3 regions of the Bradyrhizobium sp. NDS-1 genome follow, and region 2 is predicted to be linked to each of the others. Evidence: predicted binding sites of a transcription regulator. Region 2 holds the regulator's gene; each other region holds the start of a gene.
What was found. The regulator PhoB, encoded in region 2, activates phosphate uptake and scavenging genes when phosphate is short. The targets are predictions, from matches to a motif close to TGTCATNNANCTGTCAT.
Positions count from the first base shown of each region.

Region 1: the regulator PhoB is predicted to act here: its motif matches at 1,968-1,984, upstream of phnF (phosphonate metabolism transcriptional regulator PhnF).
Region 3: the regulator PhoB is predicted to act here: its motif matches at 2,364-2,380, upstream of phnC (phosphonate ABC transporter ATP-binding protein).

Region 1 is NZ_CP136628.1:7,206,689-7,213,030, reverse strand. It holds gene phnE (phosphonate ABC transporter, permease protein PhnE) at 1-184, shown strand, start outside; gene phnE (phosphonate ABC transporter, permease protein PhnE) at 205-1,029, shown strand; gene phnF (phosphonate metabolism transcriptional regulator PhnF) at 1,202-1,933, opposite strand; gene phnG (phosphonate C-P lyase system protein PhnG) at 2,091-2,516, shown strand; gene phnH (phosphonate C-P lyase system protein PhnH) at 2,521-3,129, shown strand; gene RX330_RS33665 (carbon-phosphorus lyase complex subunit PhnI) at 3,133-4,236, shown strand; gene RX330_RS33660 (alpha-D-ribose 1-methylphosphonate 5-phosphate C-P-lyase PhnJ) at 4,233-5,123, shown strand; gene phnK (phosphonate C-P lyase system protein PhnK) at 5,116-5,913, shown strand; gene phnL (phosphonate C-P lyase system protein PhnL) at 5,922-6,342, shown strand, end outside.
Region 2 is NZ_CP136628.1:7,362,797-7,369,138, forward strand. It holds gene RX330_RS34450 (aspartate aminotransferase family protein) at 1-924, opposite strand, end outside; gene RX330_RS34455 (GcrA family cell cycle regulator) at 1,382-1,894, shown strand; gene phoB (phosphate regulon transcriptional regulator PhoB) at 2,124-2,831, opposite strand; gene phoU (phosphate signaling complex protein PhoU) at 2,855-3,571, opposite strand; gene pstB (phosphate ABC transporter ATP-binding protein PstB) at 3,583-4,404, opposite strand; gene pstA (phosphate ABC transporter permease PstA) at 4,401-5,252, opposite strand; gene pstC (phosphate ABC transporter permease subunit PstC) at 5,257-6,246, opposite strand.
Region 3 is NZ_CP136628.1:7,213,349-7,219,690, forward strand. It holds gene phnE (phosphonate ABC transporter, permease protein PhnE) at 1-383, opposite strand, end outside; gene phnD (phosphonate ABC transporter substrate-binding protein) at 457-1,392, opposite strand; gene phnC (phosphonate ABC transporter ATP-binding protein) at 1,455-2,264, opposite strand; gene RX330_RS33705 (chloramphenicol acetyltransferase) at 2,439-3,134, shown strand; gene RX330_RS33710 (alpha-D-ribose 1-methylphosphonate 5-triphosphate diphosphatase) at 3,131-4,327, shown strand; gene RX330_RS33715 (DUF1045 domain-containing protein) at 4,346-5,044, shown strand; gene RX330_RS33720 (hypothetical protein) at 5,054-5,641, opposite strand; gene RX330_RS33725 (selenium-binding family protein) at 5,725-6,342, opposite strand, start outside.

The DNA of each region.
Region 1 (6,342 bases), 160 kb from region 2:
AGCCTCCGTGATGGGCTTCGTCGGCGCCGGCGGCATCGGTCAGGAGCTCGTCGTCGCCATCCGCAAGTTCTATTACTCGGACGTCAGCGCGATTCTGCTCACCATCATCATCACCGTCTTCATCATCGACATCACCACCGGCTGGCTGCGCGGCCGCCTGTTCGGCGGGGAGGTGCGCACGTGACGAGGCCGCACGAGTTCGATATGCGAGAGCTTCGCGCGCGCCACCCCGATGTTTTCGACCGGCCCGCCTCGGCGCGCCTCGCCATGCCCGGGATGATCGTCGCGGCGTTCGCGATCCTCGTCTACGGCCTCGTCGATCTCGATTTTTCGCCGGCGCGATTCATCGCTGGTCTCAGCCAGCTCGGCTGGATCACATTGATGATGATCCCCCCTGATCCCGGCTCTTCGCTGCCGATCTATCTGAAGGCCCTCGGCGAGACCCTCTCGATCGCGCTGCTCGGCACGACGCTGGCCGCGGTGTTCGCGCTTCCTGTCAGCCTGCTTGCCGCGCGCAACGTGGTGCCGTCGAAGCTCCTTCGCTTTCCGGTTCGCCGCGTGCTGGATTCGATCCGCGGCGTCGACACGCTGATCTGGGCGCTGGTGTGGATCAACGTCGTCGGGCTGGGCCCGTTCGCCGGCGTGCTCGCCATTGCGGTGGCGGATTTCGGCGCCTTTGGCAAACTGTTCTCGGAGGCGATCGAAGGTGCCGACCAGAAACAGGTCGAAGGCATTCGCGCCTCCGGCGGGAGCGCGCTGCACGAGATCCGCTTCGGCCTGTTACCGCAGGTGCTGCCCGTGATCGCGGGCCAGGTGTTGTACTTCATCGAATCCAACACGCGCTCGGCCACCATCATCGGGATCGTCGGTGCCGGCGGCATCGGTCTCCAACTCGCCGAGCAGATCCGCGTGCTGGAATGGCAGAAAGTGTCGTTCTTGATCCTGATGATCCTGGTCGCCGTCGCCGCGATCGACTTCGTCTCGGGCAAGCTGCGCTTTGCGATCATCGGAAGGCGCGCGATAGCCTGAGTTTTTTCCTTCTCCCCTTGTGGGAGAAGGTGGCGCGAAGCGCCGGATGAGGGGTCTGTCTCCGCAAGTTCGGCGCGAGAGATTCGCTCGCGGAGAGAACCCCTCACCCGTCTCGCCGCAATCGCGGCGAGCCACCCTCTCCCACAAGGGGAGAGGGGAAGAAGCGGTCACGTCAGCCGTTCTCCACCAGAAACTCCACCCGCTCCGCGGCGAAGCGCGAATGCTTGGTCATCAGCGGCTTGCCGGCCAGATCGTGGTCGGTCGCGTCGACCACCAGGATCGGGCGTCCCAGCGCGAGATCGAGCCGGGCCGCATCGGTCGCGTCCACGATGCCGGCGGTGATCCGGGTCGCGCCGCGGCGATAGTCGCGCACGCCGAAATGTTCGAGCAGTTTCGTCATCGAGCGCGTCGCGGCGAACACGGCGCCCGCGTCGGGAAACAGCACGGCCGACAGCCAGGTGGTCGAGACGCAGATCGGCGTGCGATCGGCGAGGCGGATGGCCTCGATCCGCACCAAGGGCGCGCCGGTCTTCAATCCGAGCTCCCGCGCCAGCTCGCGCGTCGCGACGTCCTCCGTTGCCTCGATCAGCCGGCCATGCGGTTCGCGCCCCTCGGCGCCGACGATCTCGGAAAAGCGGGTACGCGAACGCAAGGGATAGGCGAGCTTCTGCGCCTCGACATAGGTTCCGCTGCCGCGCTCGGCCCGCACCAGGCCGCGCTCGGCAAGGGCCGCCAGCGCGCGCCGCACGGTGTGGCGGTTGACGCGATAGGTTTCGGCGATCTCCATCTCGCCCGGCAATTTGTCGCCGGCCGCAAAGCGGCCGTCGGCGATGCCGCGCTCGATGCCGTCGGCAACGAGGCGCCACAGCGCAACGCCCGACGACGCAGTGTCTTGCATGCTCATATCGCCGGTCAGCCTAGCCCAGAAATCACGGTTTTGTCACGAAACAGTCATGGCGCTCACTTATGAAGTTGTCTATTATCATAGACAACTTAGAATCGGCAAGTTCGGTGAATCGGTGACGCAGCACAACGACCAGAAAGCCCAGCGCAAGGCCGCCATGGCCGTGCTGGCGCACGCGGAGGCGGGCGAGATCGCCGCCCGCCTCCGCGACTTGGGCTTGAACTCGGCTCTGCCGGCCCATCAGGATCTGCGCGCCCCCGAAAACGGCGTCGTCATGCTGCGTGGCCGGGCCGGCGGCGACGGCGCGCCCTTCAATCTCGGCGAAGCCACGGTCTCGCGCGCGGCGGTCCGGCTTGCAAGCGGCGAGGTCGGCTTCGGCTACACGCTCGGGCGGGACGGTGAGAAGGCGCGGCTGATCGCCCTGTGCGATGCGCTGGTGCAGTCCAGGGATTTCGGCAGAGCGGTCGAACGGGACGTTATCGCGCCGTTGCGCGAGCAGCTTATGATTCGCCGCAAGCAGGCGGCGGCCGAGACCGCCGCGACGAAGGTTGATTTCTACACCATGGTGCGCGGTGAGGGGTGAGATCATGACCACGATTGCGGAACTGCCGCCGGGTTTCGTCGACAAGGTGCTATCGGCGCAATCGACTTTTCGCTCGGTGATGGACGCGATGGCGCGGCCCGGCTCGGTCCGGCGCATCGTGCCGGGAGCGGGGGCGCCCGACAGGATGATGCGCGGCACCGCCGCGATCGCGCTGACGCTGTTCGACCATGATACGCCGCTCTGGCTCGATGCGCGCATGGCGGAGAGCTCGGATTTGGTGAAATGGCTGAAATTCCACACCGGCGCGCCGGTGGTGCAGGATTCCTCGATCGCAAGCTTCGCGCTGATCAGCGATGGCGCGGAGCTTCCGCCGCTCGAATGCTTCGCGCTCGGCACCAGCGAATATCCGGATCGGTCGACCACATTGATCATCCAGGTCGATCATCTGGGCTCGGGACGCAGCTTCGAGCTGCGAGGTCCGGGGATCGACGGCGCCGCGACGCTCCAGGCCTCGATCAAGCCGTTCGATCTGTTCGAGCGCCTGCATGTCAACGAGGCGCTGTTTCCGCGCGGCATCGATGTCGTGCTGGTCGCCGATGACGCATTGGTGGCGATCCCCCGCACCACGCGCGTCGTGAGCAAGGGAAGCTAAAGCATGTATGTCGCAGTCAAAGGCGGCGAACGCGCCATTGAGAACGCCCACCGCCTGCTCGCCAATGTGCGGCGCGGCGACCAAGCCGTTCCGGAGGTCACGCTCGACCAGATCTCGGGGCAGCTTGGGCTGGCCGTCGACCGCGTCATGAGCGAAGGCTCGCTCTACGACCGTGAGCTCGCCTCGCTTGCGATCAAGCAGGCACGCGGCGATCTGATCGAGGCGATCTTCCTGGTCCGCGCCTTCCGCGCCACGATGCCGCGGTTCGGCGCGAGCGAGCCGGTCGACACCGGCGCGATGCGGGTGCAGCGGCGGGTGTCCTCGACCTTCAAGGACATTCCGGGCGGCCAGATCCTCGGGCCGACCTTCGACTATACCCACCGCCTGCTCGATCCCTCGCTCGCGCAAGGTTTTGTGCCGGAGGCGCCGGCGACTGCTGAGGCGTCGACGGCGCCAACGCCGCGCGTGACCGACATTCTCGGCCGCGACGGGCTGATCGAATCCTCGCCGCAGGCCGAAGACGGCGCCAGCGTCGGCGATCTCACCCGCGAGCCGCTGAATTTTCCGGCGGACCGTGACCTGCGCCTGCAAAACCTCGCGCGCGGCGACGAAGGCTTCTTGCTGGCGATGGGCTATTCCACCCAGCGCGGCTATGGCCGCAACCATCCCTTCGCAGGCGAGATCCGCTTCGGCGAGGTCGAGGTGGACTTTGTCGCGGAGGACGCCGGATTCGCCGTGCCGCTGGGCTCGATCGAACTCACCGAGTGCCAGATGGTCAATCAGTTCAAGGGCTCTGCGACGGAAGCGCCGTGCTTCACCCGCGGTTATGGCCTCGCCTTCGGCCAGAGCGAGCGCAAGACCATGTCGATGGCGCTGGTCGATCGCGCACTTCGCGCCCGCGAGCTAGGCGAGGAGGTGCGTGCGCCGGCGCAGGACGAGGAATTCGTGATGTCGCATTCGGACAACGTCCAGGCGACCGGCTTCGTCGAGCATCTGAAGCTGCCGCACTACGTCGATTTCCAGTCCGAGCTCGGCCTCTTGCGCAAGCTGCGTCAGGAGTTCGCGGATGCCCAGGCGCCCGATGCCATGAAGGAAGCCGCGGAATGAACGCGCCCGCCTACAACTTTGCCTATCTCGACGAGCAGACCAAGCGGATGATCCGCCGCGCTATCCTGAAGGCGATCGCCATTCCCGGCTATCAGGTGCCGTTCGCCAGCCGCGAAATGCCGATGCCCTATGGCTGGGGCACGGGCGGCGTCCAGGTCACCGCCGCGATCCTCGGTCCACAGGACGTGCTGAAGGTGATCGACCAGGGGTCCGACGACACCACCAACGCGATCTCGATCCGCAAGTTCTTTGCCAAGACCGCGGGCGTCGCCACCACGACGGCGACGGAGGAGGCGACCGTGATCCAGACGCGCCACCGCATCCCGGAGACGGCGCTGCATGAGAATCAGGTGCTGGTCTATCAGGTGCCGATCCCGGAGCCGCTGCGCTTCCTCGAGCCGCGCGAGACCGAGACGCGGCGCATGCACGCGCTCGCCGAATACGGCCTGATGCATGTGAAGCTCTATGAGGACATCGCCCGCTTCGGCCACATCGCCACCGCCTATGCCTATCCGGTAAAGGTGAACGCGCGCTACGTCATGGACCCGTCGCCGACGCCGAAATTCGACAATCCCAAGATGGATAATTGCCCGGCGCTGCAACTCTTTGGCGCCGGCCGCGAGAAGCGCATCTACGCGATCCCGCCCTACACGAAGGTGGTGTCACTCGATTTCGAGGATCACCCGTTCGAGCCTTACCGCTTCAACGCGCCCTGCGCGCTGTGCGGCGCGGAGAATTCCTATCTCGACGAGATCGTCACCGACGACAAGGGCAGCCGCATGTTCGTCTGCTCGGACACCGATTATTGCGAGGGCCGTCAGGCCGCTGGCCATCACGGCAGCCTCAGCGCTGCGCCGTACAAGGAGAAGGCGGGCGCACATGGCTGATCTCGATGCCCTTGAAAGCGACCAGCCGCTGCTGGTCGCGACATCTCTCAGCAAGTCCTTCGGCCGCATCGCCGCGTGCCGCGACGTGTCGTTCGCGCTCTATCCCGGCGAGGTGCTGGCAATCGTCGGCGAGTCCGGTTCGGGCAAGTCGACGCTGCTGCAGCTGCTGTCGGGCCAGCTCGCGGCCAGCGGCGGGCATGTGTCCTATCGGATGCGGGACGGGGTCGCTCGCGATCTCGCCACGCTCGGCGAGGCCGAGCGGCGCTTTCTGTTCCGCACCGATTGGGGATTCGTGCATCAGGATCCCGCGCAGGGCCTGCGCATGGCGGTGTCGGCCGGAGCCAATGTCGGCGAGCGGCTGATGGCGGTGGGCTGGAATCACTATGGTCGCATCCGCGACACCGCATCCGACTGGCTCACGCGTGTCGAGATCGACATCGCCCGCATCGACGATGCGCCGCGGACTTATTCCGGCGGCATGCGCCAGCGCCTCCAGATCGCCCGCAACCTCGTCACCGAGCCGCGGCTGGTGTTCATGGACGAGCCGACCGGCGGGCTTGACGTCTCAGTGCAGGCCCGCCTGCTCGACCTCGTGCGCAGCCTCGTCGCCGAGCTGCATCTGGCCGTCATCATCGTCACCCACGATCTCGCGGTCGCGCGCCTGTTGTCGCACCGCGTGATGGTGATGAAGGGCGGCCGGGTCATCGAGACCGGTCTGACCGACCAGGTGCTCGACGATCCCCGCGAGCCCTATACGCAACTCCTCGTCTCCTCGATTCTGCCGCCATGAGCTCACAGATGACCGCAATGATCGAAATCGCTGACGCCAACAAGACCTTCACGATGCACCTGCAGGGCGGCATCGAGCTGCCGGTCGTCAGCGGCGTGACCTTCCAGGTCAATCCCGGCGAGTGCGTGGTGCTCTCGGGGCCATCGGGCGCCGGAAAATCGTCGATCCTGAAGATGATCTTCGGCAATTACCGCTGTGATTCGGGGCGCATTGGCATCCGCCATCGCGGTGCGCTGATCGATCTCGCCAGCGCGGAGCCGCGGCAGGTGCTCAACATTCGCCGTTCCACCATCGGCTATGTCAGCCAGTTCCTGCGGGCAGTGCCGCGCGTTGCGACCATCGACGTGGTCGCCGAGCCGTTGATCGTGAACGGCATGGCCCGCGCCGATGCGCAAGCCCGCGCCAGCGAGTTGTTGCACCGTCTCAATA
Region 2 (6,342 bases):
CAGCGACATTTTCTGCACGTGGTCGAAGAAGCCGGGCTCGAGCATGACGTCGAGCACGGCGTTGGCCGCCGAGATCGCCAGCGGATTGCCGCCGAAGGTCGAGCCGTGCGAACCGGGTCCCATGCCGGAAGCCGCTTCCGCCGTCGCCAGCACCGCGCCGATCGGGAAGCCGCCGCCGAGCGCCTTGGCCAGCGACATCACGTCGGGTGTGACGCCGGTGCGGCGATAGGCGAAGAGATCTCCCGTGCGGCCCATGCCGGTCTGCACCTCGTCGAAGGCGAGCAGCAGGCCCTTGTCGTCGCAGAGCTGGCGCAGCGCCTTGAGGAAGGCCGGCGTCGCGGCGCGCACGCCGCCCTCGCCCTGGATCGGCTCGATCAGGATGCCGGCGGTGTCGGGCCCGATCGCCTTCTTGACGGCGTCGAGGTCACCATGCGGGACCTGGTCGAAACCATCCATCGGCGGGCCGAAACCTTCGAGATATTTCGCAGAGCCGGTCGCTGCGAGGGTCGCCAGGGTGCGGCCATGGAAGGCGCCTTCGAAGGTGATGATGCGGTAGCGCTCGGGATGGCCCTTGGAGAAGTGATGATGGCGGACCAGCTTGATCACGCCCTCCAGCGCTTCGGCGCCGGAATTGCAGAAGAACACGAAGTCCGCGAAGCTCTCGTTGCACAGGCGCACGGCGAGCTTCTCGCCGTCCGGGCTCTGGAACAGGTTCGACATGTGCCACAGCTTCGTCGCCTGCTCCTGCAGCGCCTTGGTTAGATGCGGGTGGCAATGGCCGAGCGCATTCACGGCGACGCCCGAGGTGAAATCGAGATAGCGCTCGCCATTGGTCGCGATCAGCCAGCAGCCTTCGCCGCGTTCGAAACCGAGGTCGGCCCTGGCGAAAACGGGGAGCAAATGCGGCGCTGCGCTGTTAGTCATGACGGCCACTTGAATGTTGCGGACGGTGTGACGCGCGCATTGGGCAACGCACCATCGACCGGCCCGGAAAACGAAACGTGCCGCCTTTTAAGGGCGGCACGCGCGACTATCTTATGCCTGGCAAGACGGGTGTCAATGCCGCTGGGAAAGCCTCGGGAAACGCTGAATCCGTAGTCTTGCGGTGCCGATTTCGCGGGTTTTCACCACGGAACATGTGGAAGCGAGTCGGCGGACTCTTGCGCGGGAGTCACGCCATATTGTAGCGTTTGGATTGTCAGATACGACATCTCGTGCAGCGGTTCTGATCCCAAGAGTCCTCATGTACCGGCGTAAACGTTCGGGCGTCAGTGGCGCGCCCGGCGAGCCTTAAGGGATTCTGACGACACGGGTTTTTGAAGGCTTAGGCATTCGCTGCAAGGCCCCAGGATGGTTGGCCGGCAGCGAGGGAAAGGGTGCAATGACGGTTTTGACCTGGTCCGATGATCGCGTCGAGCAGCTGAAAAAGTTCTGGGAGGCCGGACTTTCGGCCAGCCAGATCGCAGCAGAGCTCGGCAATGTGACCCGCAATGCCGTGATCGGCAAAGTGCACAGGCTCGGTCTGTCCGGCCGTGCCAAAAGCCCTTCATCGGCAGCACCCCGGCCGCGCAAGGCGCGTCCCGCGCAGCACATGATGCGGGTGACCCGCCCCATTGCGCGCGGCAACACCGCGCTGGCGCAGGCCTTCGAGGTCGAAGTGGAGGCCGAACCGGTCACCTACGACAACGTGGTGCCGATGAGCCAGCGGCTGTCGCTGCTGGAGCTGAACGAGGCGACCTGCCACTGGCCGGTCGGCGATCCCTCGAGCCCGGATTTCTTCTTCTGCGGCGGCAAGGCGCTCTCCGGCCTGCCCTATTGCGCCCAGCACTCGCGCGTGGCGTATCAGCCCGCAGCGGACCGCCGTCGTGCACCGGCCAAGCCGAGCACGCGGTAAGTTAGCTGATTTGCTGACTGCAACGACGGCTGCCGTAGCGCGACGGCGCCTCAACCAACTCGGTGTCGTCCCCGCGAACGCGGGGAGCCATAACCACAGGGCGCAGATGTTGCGCTAGACGGTCACTCCGAGTCTTCGCCAAACCACGCCCTGTGGTTATGGGTCCCGGATCAGCGCTTCGCTTGTCCGGGACGACACTGAGTGTGTCGCCAGAATTTCCCAGAACCCCTTACGTCTGCTCCGCCTTCGCGAAGCGATCATCGAGCGCATAGCCCGCGCCGCGGACGGTGCGGATCGGGTCCTGCTCGCGGCCGAGATTGAGCAGCTTGCGCAGGCGGCCGATATGGACGTCGACGGTGCGCTCGTCGATGTAGATGTCGCGGCCCCAGACGCTGTCGAGCAGCTGCTCGCGCGAGAACACGCGGCCGGGATGCTCCAGGAAGAACTCCAGCAGCCGGTATTCGGTCGGTCCGAGATCGATCGGCCGGCCCGAGCGCGCCACGCGGCGCTTGTCGCGGTCGAGCTCGATGTCGCCATAGGCGAGCACGGTGGCTAGCCGCTCGGGACTGGCGCGCCGCAGGAGGCCCTTCACGCGCGCCAGGAGCTCCGGCACGGAGAACGGCTTCACGATGTAGTCGTCGGCGCCGGTCGCAAGGCCACGTACGCGCTCGCTCTCCTCGCCGCGCGCGGTGAGCATGATGATCGGCAGTTGCTTGGTCTCGGGACGGGTGCGCAGGCGGCGGCACAGCTCGATGCCTGACAGGCCGGGCAGCATCCAGTCGAGCACGATCAGGTCGGGAATGTGCTCCTTGAGGCGGGTGTCGGCGTCGTCGCCGCGCATGACCGTCTCGACGTCATAGCCGTCGCCTTCGAGGTTGTAGCGAAGAAGCTCGGTGAGAGCTTCCTCGTCCTCAACCACCATAATGCGTGCGCCCATGGTGTCGTCGCTCCTTGAGGTCTTCAGCTATTCGGGATCGTCGTGGCGAAGTTGGTCATGTCCCCCTTCGGCCGCTTGTCGGTGATCGCCTGGCCCTCGATCATGTAGAACACGGTCTCGGCGATGTTGGTGGCGTGGTCGCCGATCCGCTCGATGTTCTTGGCGCAGAACATCAGATGGATGCAGAACGAGATGTTGCGCGGATCCTCCATCATGTAGGTGAGGAGCTCGCGGAACAGCGAGGTGCAGATCGCGTCGACTTCCTCGTCGCCCTTCCACACCGCCATCGCCGCCGGCAGATCGTGCGCGGCGTAGGCGTCCAGCACCGACTTGACCTGCTGCTGCACGAGGTCGGTCATGTGCTCCAGGCCACGGAACAGTTTCAGCGGATGGAAATCCGTCTCCAGCGCGGCGACGCGCTTGCCCATGTTCTTGGCGAGGTCGCCGATGCGCTCGAGGTCGGTCGCAACGCGCATGGCGCCGACGATCTCGCGCAGATCGACCGCCATCGGCTGACGGCGGGCGATGGTGAGCACGGCGCGCTCCTCGATCTTCTTCTGCAGCGCGTCGAGTTCGGTGTCGATGGTGACGACGCGCTGGCCGAGCGCGACGTCGCGGCGGATCAGCGCGTCGACGGATTCGACGATCATGCGCTCGGCGATGCCGCCCATCTCGGCGACCAGTCGGGTGAGCTCCTGGAGGTCGGTGTCGAAAGCCTTTGCGGTATGTTCAGTACCCATGTCCCGTCTCCTCAGCCGAACCGGCCGGTGATGTAATCCTGCGTGCGCCGGTCGGTCGGCGACGTGAAGATCTTGCTGGTGTCGTCGAACTCGATCAGCTCGCCGAGATACATGAAGGCGGTCTTGTCGGAGACGCGCGCCGCCTGCTGCATGTTGTGGGTGACGATTGCGATCGTGTAGTTCTCGGACAGTTCCTGGATCAGTTCCTCGACCTTGGCGGTCGAGATCGGGTCGAGCGCCGAGCAGGGCTCGTCGAACAGGATCACTTCGGGCCGCACCGCGACGGTGCGGGCAATGCACAGGCGCTGCTGCTGGCCGCCGGAGAGCGACAGGCCGGAGGCGTTGAGCTTGTCCTTGACCTCGTTCCACAGCGCGCCGCCGCGCAGCGCCTTCTCGACGCGGCCGTCCATCTCGGACTTCGAGATCTTCTCGTAGAGACGGATGCCGAACGCGATGTTCTCGTAGATCGTCATCGGGAACGGCGTCGGCTTCTGGAACACCATGCCGACCCGGGCGCGCAGAAGATTGAGGTCGAGCCTGGGGTCGAGGATGTTGGTCTGGTCGAGCATCAGCTGGCCGGTAGCGCGCTGGCCCGGATAGAGATCATACATCCGGTTGAAGATGCGCAGCAGGGTCGACTTGCCGCAACCGGACGGGCCGATGAAGGCCGTGACGCGGTTGGTGCCGAGCGCCAGATTGATGTTCTTCAGCGCATGGTGCTCGCCGTAGTAGAAGTTGAGGTTGCGCGCGGTGACCTTGGCGGGTGCCTCGGGCAGCGGCTGCGAGCCGGGATGAACGGTCGGCGCGCTCACGGAAACAGACATTTCACTCATTTTGCAGTCCTCTCGGCGCCGATGATGCGCGCGCCAATGTTCAGGGCAAGCACGGTCAGGGTGATCAGCAGCGCGCCGCTCCAGGCGAGCTGCTTCCAATAGGCGTAGGGGCTCTGGACGAAATTGTTGATGGTGACCGGCAGGTTGGCCATCGTCTTGTCCAGGCCGAGGCTGAAGAACTGGTTCGACAGCGCGGTGAACAGCAGCGGCGCGGTCTCGCCGGCGACGCGGGCGGTGGCGAGCAGCACGCCTGTGATGAGGCCCGCGCGTGCCGCGCGATAGGCGATGCGCTTGATCACCAGCGAACGCGGGAGACCCAATGCGCTGGCGGCTTCGCGCAACGGATTCGGCACCAGCAGCAGCATGTCCTCCGTGGTGCGCACCACGACCGGGATGACGATGACCGCGAGTGCCAGCGCTCCCGCGAGCGCCGAGAAGCCGCGCATCGGCACCACCACCGCGCCATAGATGAACAGGCCGATGATGATCGAGGGCGCCGACAAGAGGATGTCGTTGATGAAGCGGATCACCGAAGTCAGCCTGTCGTTGCGGCCGTACTCGGCAAGATAGGTGCCGGCGAACAGGCCGAGCGGCGCGCCGATGCCGACGCCGAGCACGGTCATGATGATCGAGCCGACGATGGCGTTGCGCAGGCCGCCTTCGGTCGAGCCGGGCGGCGGCGTGTCGGCGGTGAAGACCTGGAGGTTCAGGCCAGCCAGGCCGTTGTAGAGCAGCGTGATCAGGATCAGCGCGAGCCAGGTGACGCCGAAGGCGGCCGCGGCGATGCAGAGCCCGCGGATGACGATGTCCTTGCGGCGGCGGCGCGAATAGATCGGATTGAGGGCCATGACGTCAGTTCCCCGCTTTCTTGTCCAGCCGCATCAGCATCAGCCGCGCTGCGGCCAGCACGAAGAACGTCAACACGAACAGCAACAGGCCGAGCAGGATCAGGCCGGACTGGTGCAGGCCGTCGCTCTCGGCGAACTCGGAGGCGATCGCCGCCGAGATCGTGGTGCCGGGCGCGAAGATCGACGAGGAGATGCGGAACGAATTGCCGATGATGAACGTCACGGCCATGGTCTCGCCGAGCGCGCGGCCCAGCGCCAGCATGACGCCGCCGATGATGCCGACCCGGGTGTAGGGGATCACCACGCTGCGGACGACTTCCCAGGTGGTGCAGCCGACGCCGTAGGCGGCTTCCTTCAGCACCGGCGGCACCGTCTTGAACACGTCGACCGAGATCGAGGTGATGAAGGGCAGCACCATGATGGCGAGGATCAGCGCGGCGTTGAACGTGCTGAGATAGGACGGGGGACCTGCGAAGATCGCCCCGAGGACGGGAACGCCGTCGAAGACGCTGATCATGAAGGGCTGGAAGCTGTTGGCCAGGAACGGGCCCAGCACGAAGAAACCCCACATGCCGTAGATGATCGAGGGAATTCCGGCGAGCAGCTCGACCGCCATGCCGATCGGCCGGCGCAGCCATTGCGGACAGAGCTCGGTGAGAAAGATCGCAATGCCGAGACCGACCGGAATGGCGATCAGCATCGCGATGAAGGAGGTGACGAGCGTGCCGTACATCGGCCCGAGCGCGCCGAGCACGGGCGGATCGGCCGACGGCGCCCAGCGCTGCGTCCACAGGAACGACACGCCGTATTCCTTCATCGCCGGGAACGCCCCGACGACCAGCGAAATGATGATGCCGCCGAGGATCAACAGCACCGAGATCGCGCTCAGCCGCGTGATCCAGTAGAAAGTGACGTCGCCGAGCTTGAACGCGCTCAAGGCCTTGGCGCGGTCATACGGTCCGGCATCGTCGATTACATCGCTCTGAACGGCCATCTCTGCCACGCCGATCCCCTGTGCCCGTTTTATATACGCTTGCTGTCGGTCTTGTTGCTGGTCTTGCGCTCCGGATGCGACGCGATGCCGATCCGG
Region 3 (6,342 bases), 150 kb from region 2:
GGCGAGGTGTTTTCGGCCGCGAGAAAGTTGAGGCAGAATGCCAGGGTCGCACCGATCAGCGTGCCGACATAGGAGATCAGCAGCGTCTCGCCCAACATCTTCAGCCATTTGCGCCAGCCCCACAGCCACTCACCGACGTCGGTCCAGACGCGCTGACCGGTGTCGAGCGTGAGGATACGGTCGAAATAGCTGATGAAATTGCCGAAATAAGTGAAGAGCGTGCGCAGATTCACTTCGGCGCCGATCGCTGCCAGCAGCAGCGCCGCGGCGAAGACCACGATCCCCAGCAGCAGGCGGAGCCGCTTGCGCCCAACCGCCCGGCGATAGGCGGCATTGAGCATGGCGAGCTGCTGGTCGGGAAGGAGCGAAACCGCTGTTGTCATCGGCCTGAGATCAAGTCCGGTCAAAGAAAGAGCCGGGTCGATGGACCCGGCTCGAGGTGCCTCGTCCCGAAACTCAGGACGCCTTCTTCTTACGTAGCGCGTCGACGAACTTGATCAGCTCGATCGTGCCATCCCAGTCCTTGGTGGTGGCGGGATGAAAGCCCTTCTTCTGCCCGTCGGAGAGACGATCGAAGGCGGCCTTGTCCTTGGTCGGCGCGTCGAAGAACGCCTTCGCGATGGCCGCCTTGGCCTCTGCCGGCAGGTCGGAATTATAGGCATAGGGCCCGTTGATGATCGGCGCCGATTTGTGGATGATGCGGAAATCGTCCTTCTTCATCGCCGAGCCGTCGGCGTTCTTCAGCATGCCCTTGGTCAGCATCTGCGCCAGCGTGGAATCGTTGTCGCTGGTCCACTGGTTGGCGGCAACCTCGACCGTGCCTTGCGCCAGCGCCAGCATCGCGTTCTCATGGCTGCCGGTGAAGACGACCTTGCTGAAATAGGTATCGGCGTCGTGGATGCCCAACTTGTCGAGTTCGAAACGCGGCACATTGTTGCCCGAAGTCGAGTTCGGATCGACGAGACCGAGGTTCTTGCCCTTGAGGTCATCGATCTTCTTGTAGGGGCTGTTTGCCTTGACGAAGAACACTGAATAATAGCCGGTCGAGTCATCGGCATTGATATCGTTGGCGAAGGCTTCGCTCTTGACGCCCGTCAGGCGCGCGCGCGCGAACGCCGCCGAGCCGTAGCTGGCGACGTGGATATTGCCGGCTCGCTGGCCCTCAATCACCGCGGCGTAGTCGTTGGCGATGCGCAGCTTGACCGCCACACCGAGTTCCTTCGACAGGTAGGTCATGAACGGGGCCCAGCGCTCGGTGACACCGGACGCGTTCTCGGCCGGGACGACCGCGAAAGTCAGTTCGGGATATTTGGCTTTCCAATCGTTTGCCGAGGCGGAGGCCGTGAAAGCGAGCGCGGCGGCGCCGGCAAGGACTAATCTGCGAGTGATCATGCTACCCTCTTCATCAGTTTGGGTCGGTTGACGCAAAGACTTGCAAAAGAAACAGGCGCCGCTCAGGCGGCCGCGGCCGTTCCGAGCGCCGGGACCCCGTCGGGCGCCGGGACAGGCACGGTGCCCATGACGTCGGCGGCTTCGAGATCGTAGAGCTCGCGTGCCACGTGGTCGGTCAGCGCGGACGGCGCCCCGTCGAACACGACGCGCCCCTGCGCCATACCGATCAGGCGGTCGCAATAGCTGCGCGCCAGATCGAGCGAATGCAGATTGCAGAGCACGGTGATGCCGAAATGCTTGTTGATGCGCAGCAGCGCGTCCATCACGATCTTGGTGTTGCGCGGATCGAGCGATGCGATCGGCTCGTCGGCGAGGATGATGTCGGGCTGCTGCACGAGGGCGCGCGCGATCGCCACGCGCTGCTGCTGGCCGCCGGAGAGCTGGTCGGCGCGCTGGGCGGCAAGCGACGCAATGTCGAACTGTTCGAGTGCGGACATCGCCAACGCCTTGTCCTGCTCCGGCCAGATTTGCGAGAGCGAGCGCCAGGCCGGCATCGTGGCAAGGCGTCCCATCAGGACGTTGGTGAGGACATCGAGCCGGCCGACCAGGTTGAACTGCTGGAAGATCATCGCCGAGCGTGCCCGCCACTGCCGCAGCTCCTTGCCGCGCAGCGCGGTGACGTCGATCCCGTCGAACAGGATGCGCCCGTCGTTCGGCGTCACCAGGCGGTTGATGCTCCGCAGCAGCGTCGACTTGCCGGCGCCGGACCGTCCGATCACACCGACGAACCCGCCGGGCGAAACTTGAAACGAGGCGTCGTCGACCGCGGCTTTTGCGCCGAAGCGACACGTCAGACCATCCACCACCAGCATGCAGCGCTCCAGATTAGCTGGGGCCAACCGCTAACGCCGGCACTTAACACTTGTGTGACACGGGCGTTGCAATGCGGCGATCCTGCACAACTCATCCCCTGTCATCGCGGCGTCATGACATCGTCATCAAGCCGCTCGAAGAGGAACGCTCACCCTCCTGACTCCGGATGCAACATGGTCGCCAAAGCTCTTTCGGTCCAGCCGACCATCGATCCCTCGGCCAAGCTGCATGAGACCAGGCTCGGCGCCTATACCGAGGTCGGCGCGCGCACGATCCTGCATGACGTGGCGATGGGCGATTACTCCTATGTCGTCAACGATGCCCAGATCACCTACGCCACCATCGGAAAGTTCTGCTCGATCGCGGCGATGACGCGGATCAATCCCGGCAATCATCCGATGCTCCGCGCGACGCAGGCGCATTTCACCTACCGCTCCAGCGCCTATTTCGAAGGCGAGAGCGACGATGCCGAATTCTTCGACTGGCGGCGCCGGCACCACGTCCATATCGGCCACGACGTCTGGATCGGCCATGGCGCGATCGTGCTTCCCGGCCGCAACATCGGCACCGGCGTGGTGATCGCGGCCGGCGCCATCGTCACCAAGGACGTGCCGGCCTATACCATCGTCGCCGGCAATCCGGCCCGCATCATGCGGCGGCGGTTCTCCGAGGAGATCGCCGGACGGCTCGCCCGGCTGGCCTGGTGGGATTGGAATCACGACAAATTGCGTGAAGCCCTGCCCGATTTCCGCAAGCTCGGGATTGAAGATTTCCTTGCGACATACGAAGCACGGGCGAGATCTCTCACCAATTCTCCTGCCAGTTCCCTTGCTAGTTCCCTTGCCAGCAAACGAAGCGCGGTCGCGTGACAGACATCATCCTTGAGGGCGGCCGGGCCCTGATCGGCGCCGAGCTCGTCGAAACGTCATTGGCGGTGTCCGGACAGGACATCGCCGCGATCGATGCCTCTCGCGGCCGGGCGCGGCTTGCGATCGATGCCCGCAATCTGCTGGTGCTGCCCGGCATCGTCGATCTGCATGGCGATGCCTTCGAGCGGCAGATGATGCCGCGCGCCGGCGTCGATTTCCCCATCGACGTCGCGCTCGCCGACAGCGATCGCCAGGCGATCAGCAACGGCATCACGACGGTCTTTCATGCCACGACCTGTTCGTGGGAACCCGGCCTGCGCAGCGCCGACAACGCGCGCGCCCTGATGGAGGCAATCGAGCGGCAGCGCCCGCAATTCGCCGCCGACACCCGCTTCCACCTGCGGCACGAGACCTACAATCTCGACACCGAGATTGAGATCAGCCAGTGGCTCTCCGAGCGCCGGGTCGACCTGTTCGCCTTCAACGACCACATGGACGGCACCGTCGCCGACATGGCCAAGCCGCGCAAGCGCAACCGCATGGTGGAGCGCACCGGGTTGTCAGCCGAGGATTTCGACCGCCTCGTCGAGAGCGTCGTCTCGCGCGCGGACGAGGTGCCAGCTTCCGTATCGCGTCTCGCCGCCGTGGCCCGCGCTGCCGAAGTGCGGATGCTCTCGCACGACGATGCGACACCGGCAATGCGCCAGGAGTTTCGCGCGCTCGGCGCTGAGATCGCGGAGTTTCCGGTCAACGAGGAGACGGCGCGGGCGGCGGCAAGCCACGGCGATGCCATCGTCTACGGCGCGCCGAACGTCGTGCGCGGCGGCAGCCACACCGGCTGGACCAGGGCCTCCGACATGATCGCCAAGGGCCTCTGCTCGGTGCTGGCGTCGGACTATTACTATCCCGCGCAGCTGCTCGCCGCGTTCCGGCTCGCCGCCGACGGCGTGCTGCCGCTGACCGAAGCCTGGAACCTAGTCTCCGCCGGCCCTGCGCGCGCGACCGGTCTTACCGATCGCGGCGTGCTCGCGGAAGGCCGCCGCGCCGACATTCTGCTGGTCGACGACAGCGTGAAGCTGAGACCGCGGCTGATCGCGGTGATATCAGGCGGAAAGCTGGTTCATCTCACCGATGCGACGCGGCTACTCACCGCTGTGGCGGCGGCGCCACGCGAAGCTGTCGTCGCGGCCTAAACCGGCTATGCTCGAGCAATGACAGGTTTTCCCCGCTACGCGATCTATTTTGCCGCAGGCGCCGATCACGCGCTCTCGCGCTTCGGCGCGGAGCTGCTCGGTTACGATGCCTACACCGGCAACGAGCTGCCATTTCCGCGCGAGGCGTTGGAGGTCGCGCCTGACTGGCGCGACGTCAGCGCCGATCCCCGCAAATACGGCTTTCACGCCACGCTGAAGGCGCCGATGGCGCTCGCGCCTGGCAAGACTGATGCCGAGCTGATGGCCGCCTGCGCGACATTCGCCGGCAAGCCGCGGCCGCTTCCTGTGATCCGGCCGGTCGTCGATGCCATCAGTGGCTTCATCGCCGTCATTCCAGCCGAGCCTGTCGAGGCACTTCAAGCGCTCGCCGCCGATTGCGTCCGCGAATTCGACTCGTTCCGCGCCGCTTTGTCTGCGGAAGACCGCGCGCGGCGCAGACCCGAGAAGCTCAGCGAACTGCAGCGCGACCATCTCGACCGCTGGGGCTACCCTTACGTGATGGAAGAATTCCGCTTCCACATGACGCTGACCGGGCGGCTCGATGCGGAGCGGCGCGGGCCGATTTTGGAGATGTTGCGAGCGCGATTTGCCGCGCTCCGTCTCGGCATGTTGGCAATCGATCGTCTCGCTCTGTTCGAGCAGGACGATGCGAGGGCACGCTTCCGCATCATCGGTGAATGGGCGTTGGCGCGGTAGGCATGACCCTCAGCTCGCAAGACTGAATGCGAGCGCCACCGCGCCGACCAGAACGAGGCTGATCGCCCAAACCGCATCCAGATTGAACCAGCTTCGCGAAACGAACTGCAATCCCAGATAGCGGTAGACCAGCCAGGCCAGACTTCCGCCGGCGCTGACCATGGCGATCACGTGCACGAAGGACACCAGCACCGCCATCCCGAGATTTGCCTTCATTAGCGCTTCTGCCGCCTCATGGCCGGGATCGAGTGCCAAGGCCTGGCAAAGCCCGAGATAAATCGGCACGAGCATCAGTGCGGCGCCGTGAGCGATGGCAACGGCAAATGACCAGAGTGCCAATTGCGTCGGCGGAATTCGTGCCAGCGCGCGGGGATGGCGCCGCGCGATCAACCGATAGACACCGAAAGCGATGACGAGAAGGCTCGCGCTGAGCTGGATCGAACGCTGCCACTCGGCCAGCACGAACAGGAATGCGAACGGCAGCACCACGAGAAGCGTCGCCAGAAGATGCCCGGCCGCCAGTGCCCACAACGCGCGGAAGAGCGCGCGTGGGCTCTTGTCCATCAGCCCGGCCGAAACCGCGAGCGGCCATCCCATCCCCGGATTGACCCCGTGGTAGAAACCGCTCGCAACAAGAGCGAACCAGAGCCAGCCAAGCGCCGGGCTCGCGTGCCCCCCGTCTAGACCGACGGGTAGCAAAACGAGTCTGTCGAACAATCGCCGCCCTCGAGCCTGATCTGGTGCGCGCGATATCCGTCGGGGAAGCTCACGAAGTAGTCCTTGTCGAGCTCGAGGCCGCCGTTGCGACCGACATTGGCCATCACCTCCACGCCCGGAACTCCGTCGGGATAGAACTGGTCGTCCCAGGTGGAATAGAGCGAATTGGTCCAGTATACGCGCCTGCCGTCGCGGCTGATCTCGACCATTTGCGGGCCGGCCGCAAAGGCCTTGCCATTCGGATGCGCCGTTCGGCGTGCAATGCCGCCGATGTGAACCGAGCCCGCAAGCTTCGGCTTGCGCGGATCAGTGACGTCGTACTGCCGCATTTCACCCGTGCCCCAGCACGAGACATAGAGGAACCGGTCATCCATCGACAGGTCGATGTCGGTCACCAGCGGCGGCACGGCACCAAAGCCCTGCAGCAGCGGCGGGAGCTTCTCCTTTGGCGCGGGCTCGGGCGGGATCGTGGCCGTCTTCTCTGCGTGGAATTTCCCGCCTTCGCGCCACCACGTCCAGATCGATGCTTCGAGATTGGTGGTGTCGACCACAACGCCAACGAAGCCGTATTCGCGAACCGG